Telluria mixta: one gene and its partner. The protein of the gene in region 2 binds, or shares a complex with, the protein of the main gene of each other region. Links are inferred from orthologs where the notes say so. Each region holds a gene or a part of one and is shown on either strand. Other genes may lie near its edges.

Region 1 (10,018 bases), 1.9 Mb from region 2 along the record:
TGACGACGAACTGGCCCTTGCGGAACGGGCCGCCCGCCAGCGCCAGCGCGACCGTTGTCAGCGGCGCGCCGGCGTGACGCTCCGCGAAGTGATCCGACCAGTCGGCGTCGAAGCCGCAGTTGGCCGGCACGAGGGGCGCCAACTCCACACCACGGTTGGTGAGCAGCGGGACCCACGCACCGTCGGACCCGAGCCGCGCCCAGCTCGCGCCGCCCAGGGCAAGCACGGTTGCGGCGCCCGACGCATCCACGGTCGTCGTGCCGCCGGGCGTGTCGAACGCCAGCGCACCGTCGCGCCAGCCGGTCCAGCGGTGGCGCATATGGAACATGACGCCCGCCTCGCGCAACCGGTGCAGCCAGGCGCGCAGCAGCGGCGCGGCCTTCATGTCGGTCGGAAACACGCGGCCCGACGTCCCGACGAACGTGTCGACGCCCAGTCCGTGGATCCATTCGCGCAGCTGCGCCGGTGGGAATGCGTCCACCCACGGCTTCACCGCGCCGGCGCGCGCGCCATAGCGCCCGATGAACGCGTCGTAGGGTTCCGCATGCGTGATGTTCATGCCGCCCTTGCCGGCCAGGAGGAATTTGCGGCCGACGGACGGCATCGCATCGTACAGGTCCACGTGCGCGCCGCCCGCGGACAGCATCTCGGCCGCCATCAGGCCGGCGGGGCCGCCGCCGATGACGATGGCGTGGGGACGGGTTTCGGTGGGGTGGGACATGGCGGTAGCGGGAGGGAAACGAGAAAACGCGGAGGCGAGCATTGTAGTCGAACAAGCGCCAAAAATGGATGTAAAGGAAGCTTGACATCGATCCGGAGCCGGCCTACGATGTAAAGCATACTTTACATGAGGAGGTATGCAATGCATGAGAAACGTGTCGCCCGGGCCTACCGCATCGATTTGTGGACGGCCATCGCCGTGTATGTCGTGCTGCTCGTGGCGTCGATCCGCTACGGCCGCCCCATGGACGACGGCCTGCTGCGCACCATCGTGCTGCTGGCGCCGATGATCGGCTTCGGCCTGATGATCCGCGCCATCGCGCGCCACGTCGCGCGCATCGACGAATACCAGCGGATGCGTCTGCTGGAGACCCTGGCGCTCGCGTTCGGGATCACCGGCGCGGTCACATTCAGCTACGGCTTCCTCGAAACCGCGGGCTTCCCGAAGCTGTCGATGTTCAGCGTCTGGATGGTCATGGGTGCCAGCTGGGGTGTCGCGAGCCTCGTGCGCGGTCTGGCCGCACGCCGGGCACTCCAGTCATGAAGAACACCATCCGCGACCTGCGCGCGGCGCGCGGCTGGAGCCAGGCGCACCTGGCCGAGCTGCTGGATGTCTCGCGCCAGACCGTCATCGCCATCGAGACGGGCCGCTACGACCCGAGCCTGCCGCTGGCCTTCGCGCTCGCGAAACTCTTCGAACAACCGATCGAAACCATCTTCTTCCCGGACCAGGAGACCGCATGAACATCTTCCGCAACAAAGCCCTATTCGCCGCCATCGCCGTCACGCTGTGCATGAGCGCCGGCCACCACAGCCGCGCCGCCGACGCCGCGCCGGCACCGAACCGCTTCGCCGCCACCATCGCGCCGGCCGAGCGCTTCGACGTGGGCGGCGTGCTGGTCGAACGCCATGGCGGCAAGGGACGCCCGCTGATCCTGATCCCCGGCCTGGCGAGCGGCAGCTGGGTGTGGCAGGACACGATCCGCGCATTCGCGCCCGACCACGCGGTCTACGTACTGACCCTGCCCGGCTTCGACGGCCGCCCGCCGGCCGGCCCGGCCCCGTTCGCCGCGGCGCGCGCCGCGGTCGAGGAACTGATCGCGAGCCGCCGGCTCGAGAAACCCGTCATCGTGGGCCACAGCCTGGGCGGCATCCTCGCGCTCGCGGTCGCCGAGGACAAGCCGGCGCTGGTCGGCGGCATCGTCAGCATCGACGGCCTGCCCGTGATGCCCGGCGCGGAAGACATGACGCCGCCCCAGCGCGCCCAGTTCGCCGAGCGGATGCGCGCCCAGGTCGGCACGCAGGCCCCGGACCGGTTCGCGCAACAGCAGCAGGGCTATATGCGTACGATCGGCGTGATGGACATGGCCAGGGCCGATGCGCTGGCCCAGCTGACGGCGCGCAGCGATCCGGCGTCCGTCGGCACCTGGGCCGCCGACGTGGTGACCGTGGACCTGCGCCCCGGCCTGAAATCGATCCAGGCGCCGGTGCTGGCCATCGTGCCCTACCTGGACCTGGACAGCAGCCAGCAGGGCCTCACGCCCGCCGCCAAGGCCGACTACTACCGCGCGCTGATGGAAGGCACGCCGAAGCTGCAGGTGGTGACGGTCGCGCCGGCGCGCCACTTCGCGATGTTCGACCAGCCGCAGGCCGTCACCGCCGCGATCCGTACGTTCCTCGGCACGTTATGAGCGCGCGGCCGTGCGCCGCCGAGCGGCCCGGGCTGGCATCATGACGCTCATCGGCAGAGAGGAGACGGCATGACCTGGGACGACGTGTGGAGCACGGTACGCGAGGAATTCACCGACATCGGCGACGGCGCGGGCATCGTGCGCATCGTCGTGCGCCTGCTGGTGGCGGTGGTGCTCGGCGGGGTGCTGGGCTGGGAGCGCGAATCCGTCGGCGCGCCCGCGGGCCTGCGCACGCACATGCTCGTGTCGCTGGGCTCCGCGCTGTTCGTGCTGATTCCGCTGCAGGCCGGCATGAAGATGGAAGACCTGTCGCGCGTGCTGCAGGGCGTCACGGCCGGCATCGGCTTCCTCGGGGCCGGCGCGATCCTCAAGCAACGGGACCGCAACGACGTGCGCGGCCTCACGACGGCGGCCAGCATCTGGCTCACGGCCGCACTCGGCGTCGCGGCGGGCATGGGCCGCGAAGCGACGGCACTGCTGTCCACGTTGTTCGCCCTCGTCATCCTCGCCATGCTGCGGCGCTGGTCCAAGACGTGACGGTGTAAAGATTTCCCGGTTTGCCGCCGTCGGGTACAGTGCATGGCGGCGACGCCCGCGCATCCGCACGTCGCCCTTCATACAAAAAGCCCAACCGGCAAGGAGTCCCATGCACCCCGTTCACAAGACCACCCTCCCCATCCTGCTGCTGCTCGGCGCCGGCGTCCACGCCGCGCCGCTCACGGACGCCACGCTGCCCGCGCGCCAGGCCGACGTCGACGCCATCGTGCGCGAGATCTCGCCGCAGCGCATCCACGCCTACGTGGAAAAACTCGTGAGCTTCGGCACGCGCCACACGATGTCCGAGACGGAGTCAAGCACGCGCGGCATCGGCGCGGCGCGGCGCTGGATCAAGGCCGAACTGGAACGCTGCGGCGCCGGCAAGCTGGACGTGCAGTTCCAGAGCCACGTCCACCCCGTCGCCAACCGCATCTCGCGCCCGACCGAAATCGTCAACGTGGTGGCGACCCTGCCCGGCACGCAGGCGGCATCGAAGGATCGCTACTACGTCGTCAGCGGCCATTACGATTCGCGCGTGACCGACGTGATGAATTACACGGCCGACGCGCCGGGCGCCAACGACGACGCCTCCGGCACCGCGGCCGTCATCGAGATGGCGTGCGTGATGTCGCGCCACAAGTTCGACGCCTCGCTCGTGTTCATGACCGTCGCGGCGGAAGAGCAAGGCCTGTACGGCTCCGGCGACTACGCGGCGAAGGCGAAAGCGGCCGGCATGAACATCGCGGGCATGCTCAATAACGACATCATCGGCAGCTCGCACGACGAGAACGGCAAGCTGGATAACGCGGAAGTGCGCCTGTTCGCGGAAGGCGTCCCGCCCGTGAAGGAGACGACGCCGGCGCTGCGCACCTTGCTCCAGACGGGCGGCGAGAACGACTCGATCACGCGCCAGCTGGCGCGCCACGTCAAGGAGACGGGCGAGCGCTATGTCCCGGACTTCAAGGTGAACATCATCTACCGGCGCGACCGCTACCTGCGCGGCGGCGACCACAGCCCGTTCCTCGACGCCGGCTACGCGGCCGTGCGCTTCACGGAACCGCACGAGGACTTCAACCACCAGCACCAGGACCTGCGGACGGAAAACGGCAAGAAGATCGGCGATCTCGTCGAATACGTCGATCCGGAGTACGTGGCCCAGGTCGCGCGGGTGAACGCGGCGTCGCTGGCATCGCTCGCGCTGGCGCCGGCCGCCCCGCAGGACGTCAAGGTGAAAACGGCGAACCTCGACAACGGCACGGACCTCGTGTGGAAGGCGAACACGGAACCCGACCTGGCCGGCTACCGCATCGTGTGGCGCGACACGACGGCACCGCAGTGGCAGGGCTCGAAATTCGTCGGCAACGTCACGACGTACCGCGTCGACCTGTCGAAGGACAACCTGCTGTTCGGCGTGCAGGCCGTCGACAGGGACGGCAACGTGAGCCCGGCCACGTATCCGTTCCCCGCCCGCTGATCCTTCCTGTCATGCACGGCGCATGACGCGCCTTGCATGGTCTGTCAAAAAACGCCGGCGACCGTCCGGCCATCTGCGTAACATTCGCGGCGTCGCAGCACGCCGCACTTCAGATCCAGCGCAAACCGGTTCGACTCTGCGCCGCGATACTGCGCCCTTCATTCCGCTCTTTTTCGGCCTGTCTTTATGCTGCGCCGCATGGTTTTTTGGCGCAATATTTTCTTGACAAGCAAACTGCTGAGCCTATTCTTATAGGCTACAAAATGTAAAAAGCTCGAACGATGTACGCCCAAGGCGGTCGTCAAGAGGCGTCCACGATTCGTAAGGTAGTCCGCAATATCATCTTGGAGGATGTGTATGTCGGTTATCACCCGTAGGACAATGCTGGTTGGAATTGCGGCCAGTCCGCTCTTGTTGCACGCTGCATGGGCCCAGCCCACGAACCTCAAGATTTCCCATCAATTCCCCGGCGGCAGTGTCGCCGAAGGTGATTTCCGCGACCGCCTGTGCCGCATGTTCGCGGCCGAGACGGAACGGCGGACCAAAGGAAGAGTCAAATTCTCGATCTACCCGCGCTCGACCCTCATGAAGAGCGATGCGCAGATCCCCGCGCTGGCCAAGGGCGCGCTCGACATCTCGCTGGTGCCGCTGTCGTACGCCGGTGCCGACCTGCCCGAAGTGAACATCGGCCTGATGCCCGGCCTCGTCACGTCGTACGAGCAGGGTTATGCCTGGAAAAACGAAGAGATCGGCAAGGAATTCAACCGCATGCTGGCCGACAAGGGCTTGATCATGCTGAGCTGGATCTGGCAGGCGGGCGGCATGGCGTCGCGCGGGAAGCCGATCGTCGACCCCGAGGACGCCGCCGGCCTGAAGGTGCGCGGCGGCTCGCCCGAAATGGACATGATCCTCAAGGAAGCCGGCGCCACCGTCGTCTCGATGCCGTCGAACGACATCAAGAGCGCGATGGAAAAGGGCCAGCTCGACGCGGCAATGACCTCGTCCTCGTCGCTGATCTCGTTCCGGCTCGATGAAGTGAGCAAGTCCGTGACGACCGCGCGCGGCGGCACGTACTGGTTCATGCTGGAGCCGCTGCTGATGTCGCGCGCCGCCTTCGAGCGCCTGCCGAAAGACCAGCAGGCCGTGCTGCTGTCCGTGGGCGCCGACCTGGAAGCGTTCGCGCGCAAGTCGGCCCAGCAGGACGACGCGGCCGTGGCCGCGCTGTTCCAGGGTGCCGGCGGCCGTACCGTGGACCTGAGCCAGGACTCGCTGCGCAAATGGCAGGAGCTCGCGCGCGCCACCGCGTGGCGCGACTATGGCGAGCGCAATGCCAATTGCGCGAAATTGCTGGCGTTGGCGGAGAAGACGATCGTCTGAGCGACCACGCAAAGCAAAACCGTCGTTCCCGCGAAGGCGGGAACCCAATTCCGTAGCGTCGCCGTTAAGCGTGCAGTACTGCAGGCTTAAATTGGGCCCCCGCCTGCGCGGGGGCGACGTTGTTCGGCAGTAGCGGCCGTTACAGCTGTGCCATTTAGCCGCCAGTAACCGGCGGGAAGAACGCCACTTCCCCGCCTTCCTGCACCGGCATCCCCGGCTCGCACATCACATGGTTGAACGCCATGCGCAGCGCACGCTCGTGCGCGAGGGCGTCCGCCCATGCGCCGCCGCGGGCGATCAGGAAATCGCGCACGGCGCCCACGGTCGCCACGTCCGCCGGCAGGTCGACCGACTCGCCCGAACTGCCGACGGCTTCACGCACGCTGGCAAAGAATTTCAAATTGATCTTCATGACATCTCTCAGTACTGCAGCGACGCGAACGGAATGAAGCGCACGATGTCGCCCTTCGCGATCGCCTGGCCCGGCGGATTGTCGATCAGGCCGTCGGCCCATACCGTCGACGTGAGCACGCCGGAGCCCTGGTTCGGGAACAGGTCCAGCCCGCCGGCGTCGTTGATGCGGGCGCGCAGGAATTCATTGCGGCGGTCCGGCTTCGTCCAGTCGAAATCCGCGCGCAGCGGAATCGCCTTCGGTGCAGCAGCACCCGTCACGCCCTGCAGGCGCAGCAGGAACGGCCGCACGAACAGCAGGAACGTGATGAAGCTCGAGACCGGATTGCCCGGGAGGCCGAGGAAGAACGCACTGCCCTGGCCATCGCGATGCACTTCGCCGAACGCGAGCGGCTTGCCCGGCTTGACGGCGATCTGCCACATGTTCAGGCGCCCTTCCGCTTCCACGGCCGGCTTGATGTGGTCCTCCTCGCCGACGGAGACGCCGCCCGACGTGATGATCAGGTCGTGCTGTGCGGCCGCGGCACGCAGGGTGTCGCGCGTGGCCTGCAGCGAATCGGGCACGATGCCGTAGTCGCTGATCTCGCAGCCGAGGTTTTCCAGCAGGCCGCGCAAGGTAAACCGGTTCGAGTTGTAGATGGCGCCCGGCGCCAGCGGCTCGCCCGGCATCGCCAGTTCGTCGCCCGTGAAGAACACGGCCACGCGCACGCGCCGGCGCACAGGCAGGCGCGCGACGCCGACGGAAGCCGCCAGTCCCAGCTCCTGGCCGCGCAGCCGCGTACCGGCCGGCAGGATCACGCTGCCCGCGACGATGTCCTCGCCGGTGCGGCGGATCCATTCGCCCGGCTGCGGCGTGTGCTTCACGGTGACCTGGTCGCCGTCAGCTTCACACTGCTCCTGCATCACGACGGCATCCGCGCCTTCCGGAATCAGTGCGCCCGTGAAGATGCGGGCGGCGGTGCCCGGCTCCAGCTTCTGGCCCACCGTACCGGCCGGAATGCGCTGGGCGATGCGCAAGGTGGCCGAGCCGCTCGCGCAATCGGCCGCGCGGACGGCGTAACCATCCATCTGCGTGTTGTCCGCGGACGGCACGTTCAAGCCCGACACCTGGTCGACGGCGAGCACGCGGCCGTTGGCGGCGAGCGTGTCGACTTCCTCGACGCCGTCGACGGCACGTGCCGCCGCCAGCAGGAAATCCAGCGCTTCCCGCACCGGCATCAGGGGCTTGCGTGCCGGCTGGTTCACTTGTCCAGCCCCGTGTGCGCCGCGATGAACTGCTTCATCTCGGCGACGTTCGGCTGCATGACGACGAAGCGCTGCGGCAGCGACTCGATGTCCTCGAAGCCGGCCGGACGCGCGGCGTCGGTGCCCAGCGCTTCCAGGATCGTCTCGTTGAACTTGGCGGCCAGTGCCGTCTCCAGCACGATCATCGGCACGCCCGGCTCCACGTGTTCGCGCGCGACCTTGATGCCGTCGGCCGTGTGCGTGTCGATGGTGATGCCGTAGTCGTCGAACACGTCGCGGATCGTCGCGAGGCGGTCTTCGTGCGTCGAGCAGCCCGACTGGAAGCCGTAGTTGGCCACCAGATTGAACTCGTCGCCGTCGCTGCCCGGCGCGCCGGACAGGTCGAAGCCGCCGTGCGTGTCGACCTTGCGGAACAGCGCATGCGTGCGGTCCGCGTCGCGGCCGACGAGGTCGTACACGAAGCGCTCGAAGTTCGATGCCTTCGAGATGTCCATCGACGGGCTCGACGTGTGGTACGTCTCGGACGATTTACGGACGCGGTACACGCCGGTGCGGAAGAATTCGTCCAGCACATTGTTTTCGTTCGTCGCGACGACCAGCTTCGCGATCGGCAGGCCCATCATGCGCGCAATGTGGCCGGCGCAGATATTGCCGAAGTTGCCCGACGGGACGGTGAACGACACTTTCTGGTCGTTCGACGTCGTCGCGCTGAGGTAGCCGCGGAAGTAGTACACGACCTGCGCGACGACGCGCGCCCAGTTGATCGAATTCACGGTGCCGATCTTCTGGCGGACCTTGAATTCGAGGTCGTTCGACACGGCCTTGACCATGTCCTGGCAATCGTCGAACACGCCTTCGACGGCGATGTTGAAGATGTTCGGGTCCTGCAGGCTGAACATCTGCGCGGTCTGGAACGCGCTCATCTTCTTGTGCGGCGACAGCATGAACACGCGGATGCCGCGCTTGCCGCGCATCGCGTATTCGGCCGCGCTGCCCGTGTCGCCGGACGTGGCGCCAAAGATGTTCAGCTCGTCGCCGTTCTTCGCCAGCGCGTATTCGAACAGGTTGCCCAGCAACTGCATCGCCATGTCCTTGAAGGCCAGCGTCGGACCGTTCGACAGGCCTTGCAGGATCAGCGTGCGCTCCGGCGACTGTTCCAGCACGCGCAGCGGCGTGATCTGGCTTGCGGACTCGTCGGCGCGGGCGTTCCGGTAGACCTCGGGGGTGTACGTCTTCGCCGTCAGGGCCTTCAGGTCGGCGTCCGGAATGTCGGTCGCGAACTTGCGCAGGATCTCGTACGCGAGTTCCGCGTACGACAGGGTGCGCCAGGCGTCGAGCTCGGCGCCGGTTACCTGCGGGTACTGTTCGGGCAGATACAACCCGCCGTCCGGCGCCAGGCCGCCCAGCAGGATGTCGGAAAAGTGTTGGGGATTACGTGCTGCGGACGCGCTCGTTGCGCGGGTGGACACATATTGCATACGGTAGAAAAGATCGGAGTTGGCTGGCGTTGGATATTTATTATAGTCCGGACGAGCAATATTGTCTTTTTACCGAATATTGTTTTGTTATTTCGTTGGAAAATGATGCACTGCAATGCGGTGGGCAGGAAAGCCCACCGTTTGCATCAGCATGCGGCGTGATTCACCGTCACCACATGGATCGCCAGACCACCCAGCGACGTCTCCTTGTACTTGGCCTGCATGTCTAAGCCAGTCTGGCGCATCGTCTCGATGACGTCGTCCAGGCTGACGAAGTGCGTCCCATCGCCCTTCATCGCCAGCGACGCCGCCGTGATGGCCTTGATCGCACCCATGCCGTTGCGCTCGATGCACGGGATCTGCACGAGGCCGCCGATCGGGTCGCACGTCATGCCGAGATGGTGTTCGATGCCGATCTCGGCCGCGTTTTCGATCTGGCCGTTGGACCCGCCCAGCGCCGCGACGAGGCCCGCCGCCGCCATCGCGCACGCGACGCCCACCTCGCCCTGGCACCCGATCTCGGCGCCCGAGATGGACGCGTTCTTCTTGCACAGCATGCCGATCGCGGCCGCCGTCAGCAGGAAATCGTGGATGCCGCGCCGTGCGTCGCTCGGGCGGCAATCCTCGGCGTAGTAGCGCAGCACGGCCGGAATGATGCCGGCCGCGCCGTTCGTCGGCGCCGTCACCACCCGGCCGCCGGCCGCGTTTTCTTCGTTGACGGCCATCGCATACAGGCTGACCTGGTTGACCGCGTCGTGCGGCAGGTGGTTCGTCGCATTGCGTCCCGCCTGCTCCTGGCGCCACAGCTTCGCGGCGCGGCGCTTGACGTTCAGGCCGCCCGGCAGCTCCCCTTCCGTGACGAGACCATGCTCGATGCAGCCGCGCATCACTTCCCAGATGCGGTCCAGGCCCGCCTCCAGCGCGTCGTTCGTCATGCGCGCGCACTCGTTGGCGCGCAGCATGGCGGGAATCGTCAGGCCGTCGCGGGTGCCCTGCTCCAGCAGCTCGCGCATCGTGGAGAACGGGAACGGCACCGCGACCGTCTCGCGCGCCGCCTGCGTTTCGCCGGGGGCCGTGATGAACCC
Region 2 (9,989 bases):
GCCGCCCCGACCGGCAGCTGGGCCGGTGCCACCTCCCTCGGTGCCCTGCAACTGAAGGACCTCGGCAGCTTCGACAGCGTGTCGCTGACGGCCGCACCGGGCGGCGCGGCGAACTGGACGCTGTCCAGCAAGGAGTTGAACGCAAACGGCTGCACCGGCGGCAGCCATGCCGGCAGCTCGCTGTGCTATTCGGGCGCGCGCCTCGCCCTGACGGACGACATGGTGTTCCAGTTCACCTTCTCCGGCGACAATGTCGACCCGACGTCGCCCCAGCTCAAGCTCACCATGTTCGGCGCGGACGGCAATAAAAAGGTCGGCAGCCTGATGGGCGAACATCTCGTGGTCTCCGCCGTGCCGGAACCGCAGACGTACGCGCTGATGCTCGGCGGCCTGGGCCTGCTCGGCGTCATGGCGCGCCGCAAGCGCGCGTAAAAAAACGCCCTGCCGGCGCTGGCCGACAGGGCGTTTCCATTCCAACGACAGCTTACTTCGCCAGCTCGACGGCCGGCTCTTCGCCGAACACCAGCTGGCCGCCGCGCACGCCGACGCGGATCGTATCCTTCGGTCCGAAGCGGCCCGCCAGGATGTCCTTCGACAGCGGATTCTCGATCTGCTGCTGGATCGCGCGCTTGAGCGGACGCGCGCCATACACCGGATCGAAGCCCGCTTCCGCGATCTTCTGCAAGGCCTCGTCGCTGATGTCGAGCGCCATTTCCATCTTCTCGAGACGCTGCTCCAGGCTCTTCAGCTGGATCTTCGCGATCGCGCCGATGTTCTTCTCGTCCAGCGCATGGAACACGACGATCTCGTCGATGCGGTTGATGAACTCGGGGCGGAAGTGTCCGCGGACCTCGGCCATCACCGCCAGCTTCACGACGGCCGGATCGTCGCTGTCCATCGACTGGATCTTGTGCGAACCCAGGTTCGACGTCATCACGATCACGGTGTTCTTGAAGTCCACCGTGCGGCCCTGGCCGTCCGTCATGCGGCCGTCGTCGAGCACCTGCAGCAGGACGTTGAACACGTCCGGATGCGCCTTCTCGATCTCGTCCAGCAGGATCACGCTGTACGGCTTGCGGCGCACGGCTTCCGTCAGGTAGCCGCCCTCCTCGTAGCCGACATAGCCCGGCGGCGCGCCGATCAGGCGGGCCACGGAATGCTTCTCCATGAACTCGCTCATGTCGATGCGGATCAGCGCGTCTTCCGTATCGAACAGGAAGTTCGCCAGCGCCTTGCACAGCTCGGTCTTGCCGACACCCGTCGGGCCCAGGAACATGAACGAGCCGTACGGACGGTTCGGATCCGCGAGACCCGCACGCGAGCGGCGGATCGCATCGGACACGGCCTCGATCGCCTCGTCCTGCCCCACCACGCGCTCATGCAGCTTCTCTTCGATGTGCAGCAGCTTGTCGCGTTCGCCCTGCATCATGCGGGCGACGGGGATGCCGGTCGCGCGCGACACGACTTCCGCGATTTCCTCGGCACCGACCTGCGTGCGCAGCAGGCGCGGTTTACCGTTCGCATCTTCCGGTTGCTCGCCCGCAGCCTCGGCATCCTTCAGCTGTTTCTCGAGCTCCGGCAGGCGGCCGTACTGCAGCTCCGATACCTTCTGCCAGTTGCTCTGGCGCTTCGCTTCATCCATCTGCAGGCGGATACGCTCGATCTCTTCCTTGATGTGCGTCGTGCCCTGCACGGCCGCCTTCTCGGATTTGAGGATTTCCTCGTAGTCGTTGTACTCGCGCTCCAGGCGGACGATCTCGTCGTTGATCAGCTCCAGGCGGCGCTGCGACGCCTCGTCCGTTTCCTTCTTGACGGCTTCGCGCTCGATCTTCAGCTGGATCAGTCGACGGTCGAGCTTGTCCATCACTTCCGGCTTCGAGTCGATCTCGATCTTGATCTTCGAGGCTGCCTCGTCGATCAGGTCGATGGCCTTGTCCGGCAGGAAGCGGTCGGTGATGTACCGGTGCGACAGCTCGGCCGCGGCGATGATCGCCGGGTCCGTGATCTCCACCTTGTGGTGCAGTTCGTACTTCTCCTGCAGGCCACGGAGGATGGCGATGGTCGCCTCCACGCTCGGCTCGTCGACGATGATCTTCTGGAAGCGGCGCTCCAGCGCGGCATCCTTCTCGACGTACTTGCGGTACTCGTCCAGCGTGGTCGCGCCGATGCAGTGCAGCTCGCCGCGCGCCAGTGCCGGCTTCAGCATGTTGCCCGCATCCATTGCGCCTTCGGCCTTGCCGGCGCCGACCATCGTGTGGATCTCGTCGATGAAGACGATCGTCATGCCCTCGTCCTGCGCCAGTTCCTTCAGCACGGCTTTCAGGCGTTCCTCGAACTCGCCGCGGAACTTGGCGCCCGCGAGCAGCGCGGCCATGTCGAGCGACAGCACGCGCTTGCCTTTCAGCGAATCGGGTACTTCGCCGTTGACGATGCGCTGTGCCAGCCCCTCCACGATCGCCGTCTTGCCGACGCCGGGTTCGCCGATCAGCACGGGGTTGTTCTTGGTACGGCGCTGCAGCACCTGGATGGCGCGGCGGATCTCGTCGTCGCGGCCGATCACCGGGTCGAGCTTGCCGTTGCGGGCCCGTTCCGTCAGGTCGAGCGTGTATTTCTTGAGCGCTTCGCGCTGGCCTTCGGCATCCTGGGAATTCACGGATTCGCCGCCGCGCACGGCCTGGATGGCCGATTCGAGCGCCTTGCGGGCGAGACCGTTTTCGCGGGCCAGGCGGCCGGCTTCGGACTTATCTTCCGTAAAGGCGAGCAGCACCATTTCGCTCGACAGGAACTGGTCGCCACGCTTCTGCGATTCGCGGTCGGCCAGGTTCAGCAGCGCGACGAGCTCGCGGCCGACCTGTACGTCGCCGCCCGTGCCGTGCACTTTCGGCAGGCGGTCGAACGCCGAGCGCAGCGCCGTCTGCAGGCTGCCCACATTGACGCCGGCCCGCTGCAGCAGCGAGCGCGCGCTGCCGTCGCTCTGGCCCAGCAGCGCAGCCAGCAGGTGGACGGGTTCGATGTACTGGTTGTCGTTGCCGACCGCCAGGCTCTGCGCGTCGGCGAGCGCTTCCTGGAGCTTGGTCGTCAATTTATCTTGTCGCATGTTTTGATCCCTGTGGGTTGGATTTTGGATTGACATCAAGTTAGGGATGCCGTAGCGACTTTTCAAGATGTGAATACACGGCTGGGGTGGCAAATCGTGCTGGGATAAAATGTCCACCATGGAACATTCATTCTTGTCCGAGCAACGTCGCCTGCTGCCCTACATGGGGAAATGGCTGCTGCTCGCCCTCGCCGTCGGACTGCTGTCCGGGTCCGCCTCCGCCTTCTTCCTGTTCGCGCTCGAACTGGCGACCGGGACGCGCAACGCTCACCGCTGGCTGATCGCGCTGCTGCCGCTGGCCGGGTTCGCCGTCGGCTGGCTGTACCTGCGCTTCGGCAGCTCGGTCGAGGCCGGCAACAACCTGCTGATCGACGAGATCCACGACCCGAAAAAGGTGATTCCGCTGCGCATGGCGCCGCTCGTGCTGGGCGGCACTGTGATCTCGCACCTGTTCGGCGCCTCGGTCGGGCGCGAGGGCACGGCCGTGCAAATGGGCGGCGCGCTCGCGGACCAGCTCACGCACGTGTTCAGGCTGAAGATGGAAGACCGGCGCATCGTGCTGATGGCCGGCATCAGCGCGGGCTTCGCCTCCGTGTTCGGCACGCCGCTGGCGGGCGCGATCTTCGGCCTGGAAGTGCTGGCCATCGGCCGCCTGCGCTACGACGCCCTGCTGGCCTGCCTGGCGGCCGCCATCGCCGGCGACCAGGTCTGCCTGCTGTGGGGCCATGCGCTGGGCCTCCACCACACGCATTACGCCATCGCGTCCGTACCGGCGCTGGGCCTGTGGCCGCTGGCGGCCGTCGCCGTCGCGGGCGCGCTGTTCGGGCTCGCGGGGAAACTGTTCGCGGATTGCACCCATGCGCTGTCGGGCTGGATGAAGCGGCGCGTGCCTTACGGTCCGCTACGCCCCCTGCTGGGCGGCAGCGTCGTCGCGGCCGTCGTGCTGGTATGCGGTGCGGACCGCTACATCGGCCTCGGCATCCCGACCATCCAGGCCGCGTTCGCACAGCCGCTGGCGCCATGGGACTTCGCCGGCAAGCTGGTGTTCACGGTCGCGTCGCTGGGCTCCGGCTTCAAGGGCGGCGAGGTGACGCCGCTGTTTTACATCGGTGCCACGCTCGGCAATGCGCTGGCGCCGCTGCTGCATCTGCCCTTTTCGCTGTTGGCGGGCGTCGGCTTCGTGGCCGTGTTCGCCGGCGCGGCCAACACGCCGATCGCGTCGACCCTGATGGCCATTGAGCTCTTCGGTGCGGAGGTGGGGGTGTATGCGGCCGTCGGATGCGTGCTGGCCTATCTGTTTTCCGGCCATACGGGGATTTACCGGGCGCAGCGCATCGGCCACGCCAAGCCCGGCAAGTCGTGATCGGCTATGCCTGCTGCGCTTCGGGCACGTCGCCCGCGGCGGCCAGGTCGCGCACGTTCTTTTGCACGGCGATGATGGCGAACAGGGTCAGCACGAACGACATCGCATAAAAGCCTTTTTCGCTGAGCAGCAGCGTCGCATTCCACAGGCCGACCGTCAGCAGCACGACGGCGGCCATCAGCGAGGTCCAGCACAGGCCGACGTACATGCCCGTCACCGGCAGGCCCTCGGCGCGGTCGCGCACCGTCTTTTGCAACGACACGGCGGCAAAGCAGCCGTACAACAGGATCGTCAGGTAATAGCCCTTCTCGTTGAGCTGCATCTGCGCATTCCATAAACCGATGAGGTAGGCAAGGATGCCGACGATCATGGCGCCCCAGGATGCGCCGACGAAGGCAGGGCTCGGGCGTGCGGACGGTTGCTTGGTCATACTGGTCTCCGGTCAATGAAAATTAGAACATTGCCAGATTGCAGTTCCTGCGCATTGCGCGCAAGCGAATGACGCGACGGTATCAGGCGATGGCACGCCAGGTCGCGTATCCCGCGACGCAGCACCCGATCGACCCCAACAGGTGCGCCGCCGAATGGGCCAGCGCCCAGCCGTAATGGCCCCGCTGCAGCAGCACCATGGCTTCGCCGGAAAAGCTGGAAAACGTGGTCAGCCCCCCAAGGAAGCCCGTGATGACGAACAGGCGCCAGGCCGGGGACAGCGCCGGCATGGCGTCGAACAAGCCCAGCGCCAGCCCGATCAGATAGCCGCCGACGAGGTTGGCGACGAGCGTTCCCAGCTGGATGTGTGCGTGCATCTGGCTGAGGAAGACGGTCAAGCCCCAGCGCAGCCAGGCACCGAGGGCCGCCCCGACGGCGACCGCGATCCAGCTCAGCGGCTGGCCCACTTGGCCCGGGCCGTGTCGTCCGTCACGCGCGCATCGACCCAGCGCGCGCCGTTCGGCGTCTGCTCCTTCTTCCAGAACGGGGCGTCGGTCTTGAGGTAGTCCATGATGAATTCGCAGGCCGCGAACGCCTCGCCGCGGTGGGCGGACGTGCAGGCGACGAGGACGATCTGGTCCAGCGGCCGCATCGGCCCGATGCGGTGGATCACGAGGACGCCGTACAGCGGCCAGCGCGCCCGCGCCTGCTCCACGATGTCGTGCAGGGCCTTCTCCGTCATGCCCGGATAATGTTCCAGCTCCAGCTCGGCCACGTCGTCGCCGTCGTTCATGTCGCGCACCGTGCCGACGAAGCTCACGACAGCGCCCACGCGCGCATCGCCCGCGCGCAGGCGCGCGATTTCCGCGCTCAGGTCGAAGTCCGCGGTCTCGACGCGGACTTCCGTCACATCCTTCTTCACTTGCCCTCCTTGGCCACACGCAGCGCGAGCTGCTCGATCCGGGACGCCGTACGCGCATCGACGAGCGCCGGCAGCGCGCACAGGTCGCGCAATTGCGCCGTCGCACCGCCCTGGGCGCCACGGCCTGCGCTTTGTCCTGACTTGAGCGACGATTGCAGCACCTCGACCTGGAGCTTCAACCGCTCGCGCGCGAATTCCGGTCCGCTGTCGATGCCGGCGCCGATTTCCAGGCGCAGCAACTCGTGCAGGAGCTTGCCGCTGTTCTCTTCCAGCTTGCGCTTGTACGCGGCCGTGTCGGCCGGACTGCCGCGCAGCGCGGCCAGTGCGGCGTCGAAACGGGTGCGCAGCGTGCGTTCCATGTCGGCGTCGAGGGGCGGCAAGGCAGACCAACGCGCCTCCCAGTCCGTGTCACCGTTTTGGTCCGCCGCGATGGCCTGCTCCAGTTCCTGCACGAGCCGCAGCTTGTCGCGCAGCACACCCGCCTGGGCGACGCCGGCGGCGCGCTTCGCCTGGTCGGCATGCTGCTGCACGAGCGCCACGGCGGCGTGATAGCGTTTTTCCACGCGGGCTTCATGCGCGCGCGGCACCGGGCCGATCGCCTGCCATTCCGCCTGCGCCTCGCGCAGCAGCTTGCCAACCGTGGCCGGCGTGACGCTGTCCGCCGCCGCTTCCAGTCGCGCGCTGATCGCTTCCTTGGCGGCTTCGTGGGCGCGGCGTTCGATGTCGGCCTCGTGCATCGTTTCCTTGCGGCGCTGGAACACGTCGTCGCACACGGCGCGGAAGCGCTGCCACAGGGCCTGCTCGCTCTTGCGTTCGAGCGGCAGCGCGCGCGCATGCTCCTGCCACCGTTGCTGCAGGGCACGCATCGTATCGATCGCGTGGCGGTCGTGCGGATCGATGGCGGCCGCTTCCTCGATGATGGCTTCGCGCTCGGACATCTCGGCCTTGCGCTGCTCTTCGAGCGGCCCCTGCAGCACGTTCAGCGCATCGGTAAACAATGCGTCGAGGCGCTTCTTTTCCTTGCGGTCGATGGCACCCAGGTGGCTCCATGCGAGACGCAGCCGCTGCACCGTGCCCGCCACGTGCTTCCACTCGACGCTGCCGTCACGCAGGCGCGCGATCTCGGCTTGCGCTTCCTCGACGAGCGCCTGGCCGCGCGCCGCATTCGCATGACGTTCGTCGGCCAGGTGACGGAAGTGGGCCGCGGCCGGCGCATAGGCGGCCGTGCAGGCGGCGTCGAAGCGCTCCCACAGGCTCTTCGGCGCGGCGCCGGACAGGCTGTCGAGCGCCTTCCAGCGGTCGCGCATGCTGCCGACCTTCTTGGCCAGCTCGCTCATCGCCAGGTTTTGCGTGGTCAAGGCCTCGACCGTCTTGATGAGTTCCTCGCGCGAGACGTTGCCGCCCCAGCGCGCCCAGTCGGACAGGCGCTTGAGCTCGGCCCGCAGATGGGCCAGGCGGTCGGATTGCGCGGGCGTCAGTCGCATGCCCTTTTCGCGCGCGTCTTTCAGTGTCTTGTCGTGGTCGGCGGCCGCGCCCAACGAACCCTGCTGCAGGGCGGCTTCCATCGCATCCATCGTGTCGATGAAATGCTGGTCGGCGCCGCGCGGCTTGTTGTCCTTCGCGCCCTCTTTCGCGGGGGCTGTCGTGGCGGTTTTTGCGCCGCCTTCGTGCGCAGGCCTCGGCTCGCGCGGCTCCTTCGCCTTGCGCGGCTCGGGCTGCGGCACCGTGGCCAGCAGGGCGTCGAAGCGGCGCTGCAGTTCGGCCGACTGCTCGTCCTGGGGCAGATGCGGCAGCGCTTTCCATTCGCGCCGCAGCGTCTCGGCATTCAGCTCGGCAACCGGCTTCGCCTGCTGGGCGTCGATGAATGCGGCGCGCGCCGCCAGTGCGGCCTGGCCGGCTTCCTGCACCTGCAGACCGGCGCGCAGCTTTTCCATACCGGCCGCGAATTCGGCCACGAGGGCGCGCGGCAGCGACGGGTGTTCGGGCGAACGCAGGGCCTCGTCCTGTTCCTGGGCCAGCGTGTCCAGGCGCTGGGCCAGTTCCGCCGCCGGCAGGCTGGCGCCACCCAGCTGGCGCAACGCGGCCACGCGGTCGATCATGGCGCGCTGCAGGGCCACCTGCGCTTCCAGGCGCTGGGCCAGCGCGGCGCGCGCGGTCTGGAACGCGGCGTCGAGCTCGGGCGCGGAGATCACGGACCATTTGCGGTCCAGCTCGGCCACGTGGTTCGGGGTCAGCACCGCGTCCTTGAGGAGGGATTCGGCCTGCTCGACGGCGACCTGCGCGCGCCGGTGCTCGGCTTCGCGGTGACGGTGCGCATCGAGGCGCGACTGCATCAGTTTGGCGACGCGGCGATCGGTGTTGCGCATCGCGGTGTGGACACGCTCGAGTTGCTCCGGGCTATGGACGAACTCGGCGGCGGTGAGCCGCAGTTCGGAGAATTCGCACTGGAGGATGAATTCCACCGCGGCGGCTTCATCATCCCCGATCCGGCCCAGCTTTTCAGCCTGGGCCGCACGTTGATGGTTGGACGAATGCGTGGCGGCGGACGCGGACGGTTCCGCTTGCGCCCCCGCCTGTCCTCCCTGCCCGGCCGGCTTGTCGCCGGGCTTGTCGCCCGGCCGCTTGAATAGGAACTCGAACATGATGAAATCGCACTTCCAAAATCGCCATCATAGCAAAGAACCCTGATGGCCTCGTGACACCGGCCTGGCGCGTGCGAGCAACATGTTCGTCATTGCCCACTGACAAGATCGATGCGGTCAGTGGGCAGCGGTCAAGGCCGCATGCCGTCGCCCATGTACATCGTGGCCGGCATGTCCGACCAGCTCGTGACGCAGGCGGCCCGGGTCGCCCCGGCGCTCCTGCGCATAGGCGTCATGGGCGAGCATCTGGTTGGCGATCGCAAACCACGCGTCGCCGCCGACCGCCGTGCGCGCCAGCGGGAACAGCTCCTTTTCCTCGCGCTCCAGCCGGCTGCGCAGGGCCCCGACGCAATACTCGACGGCATGGCAGAACACCTCGCGCGGCACGGGATGGTCCGCCGCGCCGACGCAGGCCTCGGCCGTGCTCATCGCGACGGCCGCCTTGCCGCTGAGGCGTTCGAGTTCTTCCAGCAAACCATCGGCCGCCGCCGTGCTGCGGCGCAGGGCCGGCACGAGGAACTTGTCGAGCTTGCGCCAGTGACAGTTGTCGTACACCTGGCGCAGGGCAGCACACAACTGTGCCGCCCTGCCGGCGGCCAGGGTACTGAAGTCCCCCGGCAGCGCGCGCAGCTCGTCGAGCAGCGACTGCAGGGCCGCGCGCACCGTCGTCTGTTCGACAGACAGGGCGACGAGGGTATAAGTCGATGTCAGCATTCAGTCTCCACCTTTTTCTCACGAGTGAGTTCGACAAATCCGCTCCCCGGCCACATGGCATTCGCGGCGCTATGCAGGGTCCGATGGGAGCGTTGTTGACAGGCCCGGGGCACTCTCGAATCGCGAGTCTCGGATCGCGAGGCGTCCTCTGGTTGGTTTTGGCCTGAAGGAAGGTCTAGTGTAAGGAGCCCGGCCGGGTCAACGTTTGATCTATCACAAACGGTACCCGGCCCTGGGAATGCCGATGCGGGCCCCGGCGTCAGGCCGCGGCCGCCAGTGTCTGGCCCAGGGCGGCGCCCAGCGGCGCGGCGAGCCCGGCCGGCTCGGCATGCGCCAGCACGACCTGCGGACAGCCGTGCCAGCGCGCGCAGCGGGTGAACGCGGCGGCCAGGTCGCGTACGAAACGGTCGCTGATGCGCACACCGGGTTCCAGCACGAGCGACTTCAGCTCGAACACGCCGGTCTTGCGGTGCGCCTTGGCGTCCACGCGGCCGACGAGCGCCCCGCGCCGCAGCAGCGGCAGCGTGAAATAGCCGTAGCGCCGTTTCTCGGCGGGCGTGTAGCACTCGAGGCGGTAGTCAAACCCGAACAGGTCGAGGGCCCGGCGGCGGTCCCAGACGATGGGATCGAACGGCGACAGCACGGTGGTCAGCGTGGCCTGCAGCGCGCCGTCCACGGCCTGCCCGAGCAGCGCCGCGTGATCGGGGTGGACGTACACGGGCTCCTTCCACCCCTCGACGCGGGCGCGCAGCAGCAGGCCCTCGTCGGCCAGCCGCGCCGGATCGAGGTGCGGCGGCTTCGTGCGGTGATAGTCCGGGATCC

Evidence for each region.
Region 1: the proteins of moaE (region 2) and moaD are in contact, whole or in part, in a crystal structure (PDB 1FMA), measured with the Escherichia coli proteins. The link is inferred for Telluria mixta from one-to-one orthologs.

What each region holds. Positions count from the first base shown.
Region 1 is NZ_CP119520.1:6,139,089-6,149,106, forward strand. The notes cover bases 4,583-7,303. They hold moaD (molybdopterin converting factor subunit 1), read right to left. Parts: upstream 6,212-7,303; coding sequence 5,954-6,211; downstream 4,583-5,953. Other genes in these bases: dctP (TRAP transporter substrate-binding protein DctP), read left to right, coding at 4,780-5,799; P0M04_RS27105 (molybdopterin molybdotransferase MoeA), read right to left, coding at 6,220-7,303. In the rest of the region: P0M04_RS27065 (TIGR03862 family flavoprotein), read right to left, coding at 1-721; P0M04_RS27070 (hypothetical protein), read left to right, coding at 863-1,264; P0M04_RS27075 (helix-turn-helix transcriptional regulator), read left to right, coding at 1,261-1,464; P0M04_RS27080 (alpha/beta fold hydrolase), read left to right, coding at 1,461-2,411; P0M04_RS27085 (MgtC/SapB family protein), read left to right, coding at 2,481-2,948; P0M04_RS27090 (M28 family peptidase), read left to right, coding at 3,058-4,422; more of P0M04_RS27105, read right to left, coding at 7,304-7,428; thrC (threonine synthase), read right to left, coding at 7,452-8,933; P0M04_RS27115 (L-serine ammonia-lyase), read right to left, coding at 9,080-10,018. UniProt on the Escherichia coli protein: Involved in sulfur transfer in the conversion of molybdopterin precursor Z to molybdopterin.
Region 2 is NZ_CP119520.1:4,260,111-4,270,099, reverse strand. What follows is about bases 4,071-6,762. They hold moaE (molybdopterin synthase catalytic subunit MoaE), read right to left. Parts: upstream 5,800-6,762; coding sequence 5,341-5,799; downstream 4,071-5,340. Other genes in these bases: P0M04_RS19060 (DUF349 domain-containing protein), read right to left, coding at 5,808-6,762; crcB (fluoride efflux transporter CrcB), read right to left, coding at 4,973-5,356; yiaA (inner membrane protein YiaA), read right to left, coding at 4,465-4,890; P0M04_RS19080 (voltage-gated chloride channel family protein), read left to right, coding at 4,071-4,460. Outside these bases: P0M04_RS19090 (FxDxF family PEP-CTERM protein), read left to right, coding at 1-432; ATP-dependent chaperone ClpB, read right to left, coding at 485-3,097; more of P0M04_RS19080, read left to right, coding at 3,216-4,070; more of P0M04_RS19060, read right to left, coding at 6,763-8,453; P0M04_RS19055 (hemerythrin domain-containing protein), read right to left, coding at 8,571-9,167; P0M04_RS19050 (winged helix-turn-helix domain-containing protein), read right to left, coding at 9,427-9,989. UniProt on the Escherichia coli protein: Converts molybdopterin precursor Z to molybdopterin. This requires the incorporation of two sulfur atoms into precursor Z to generate a dithiolene group. The sulfur is provided by MoaD.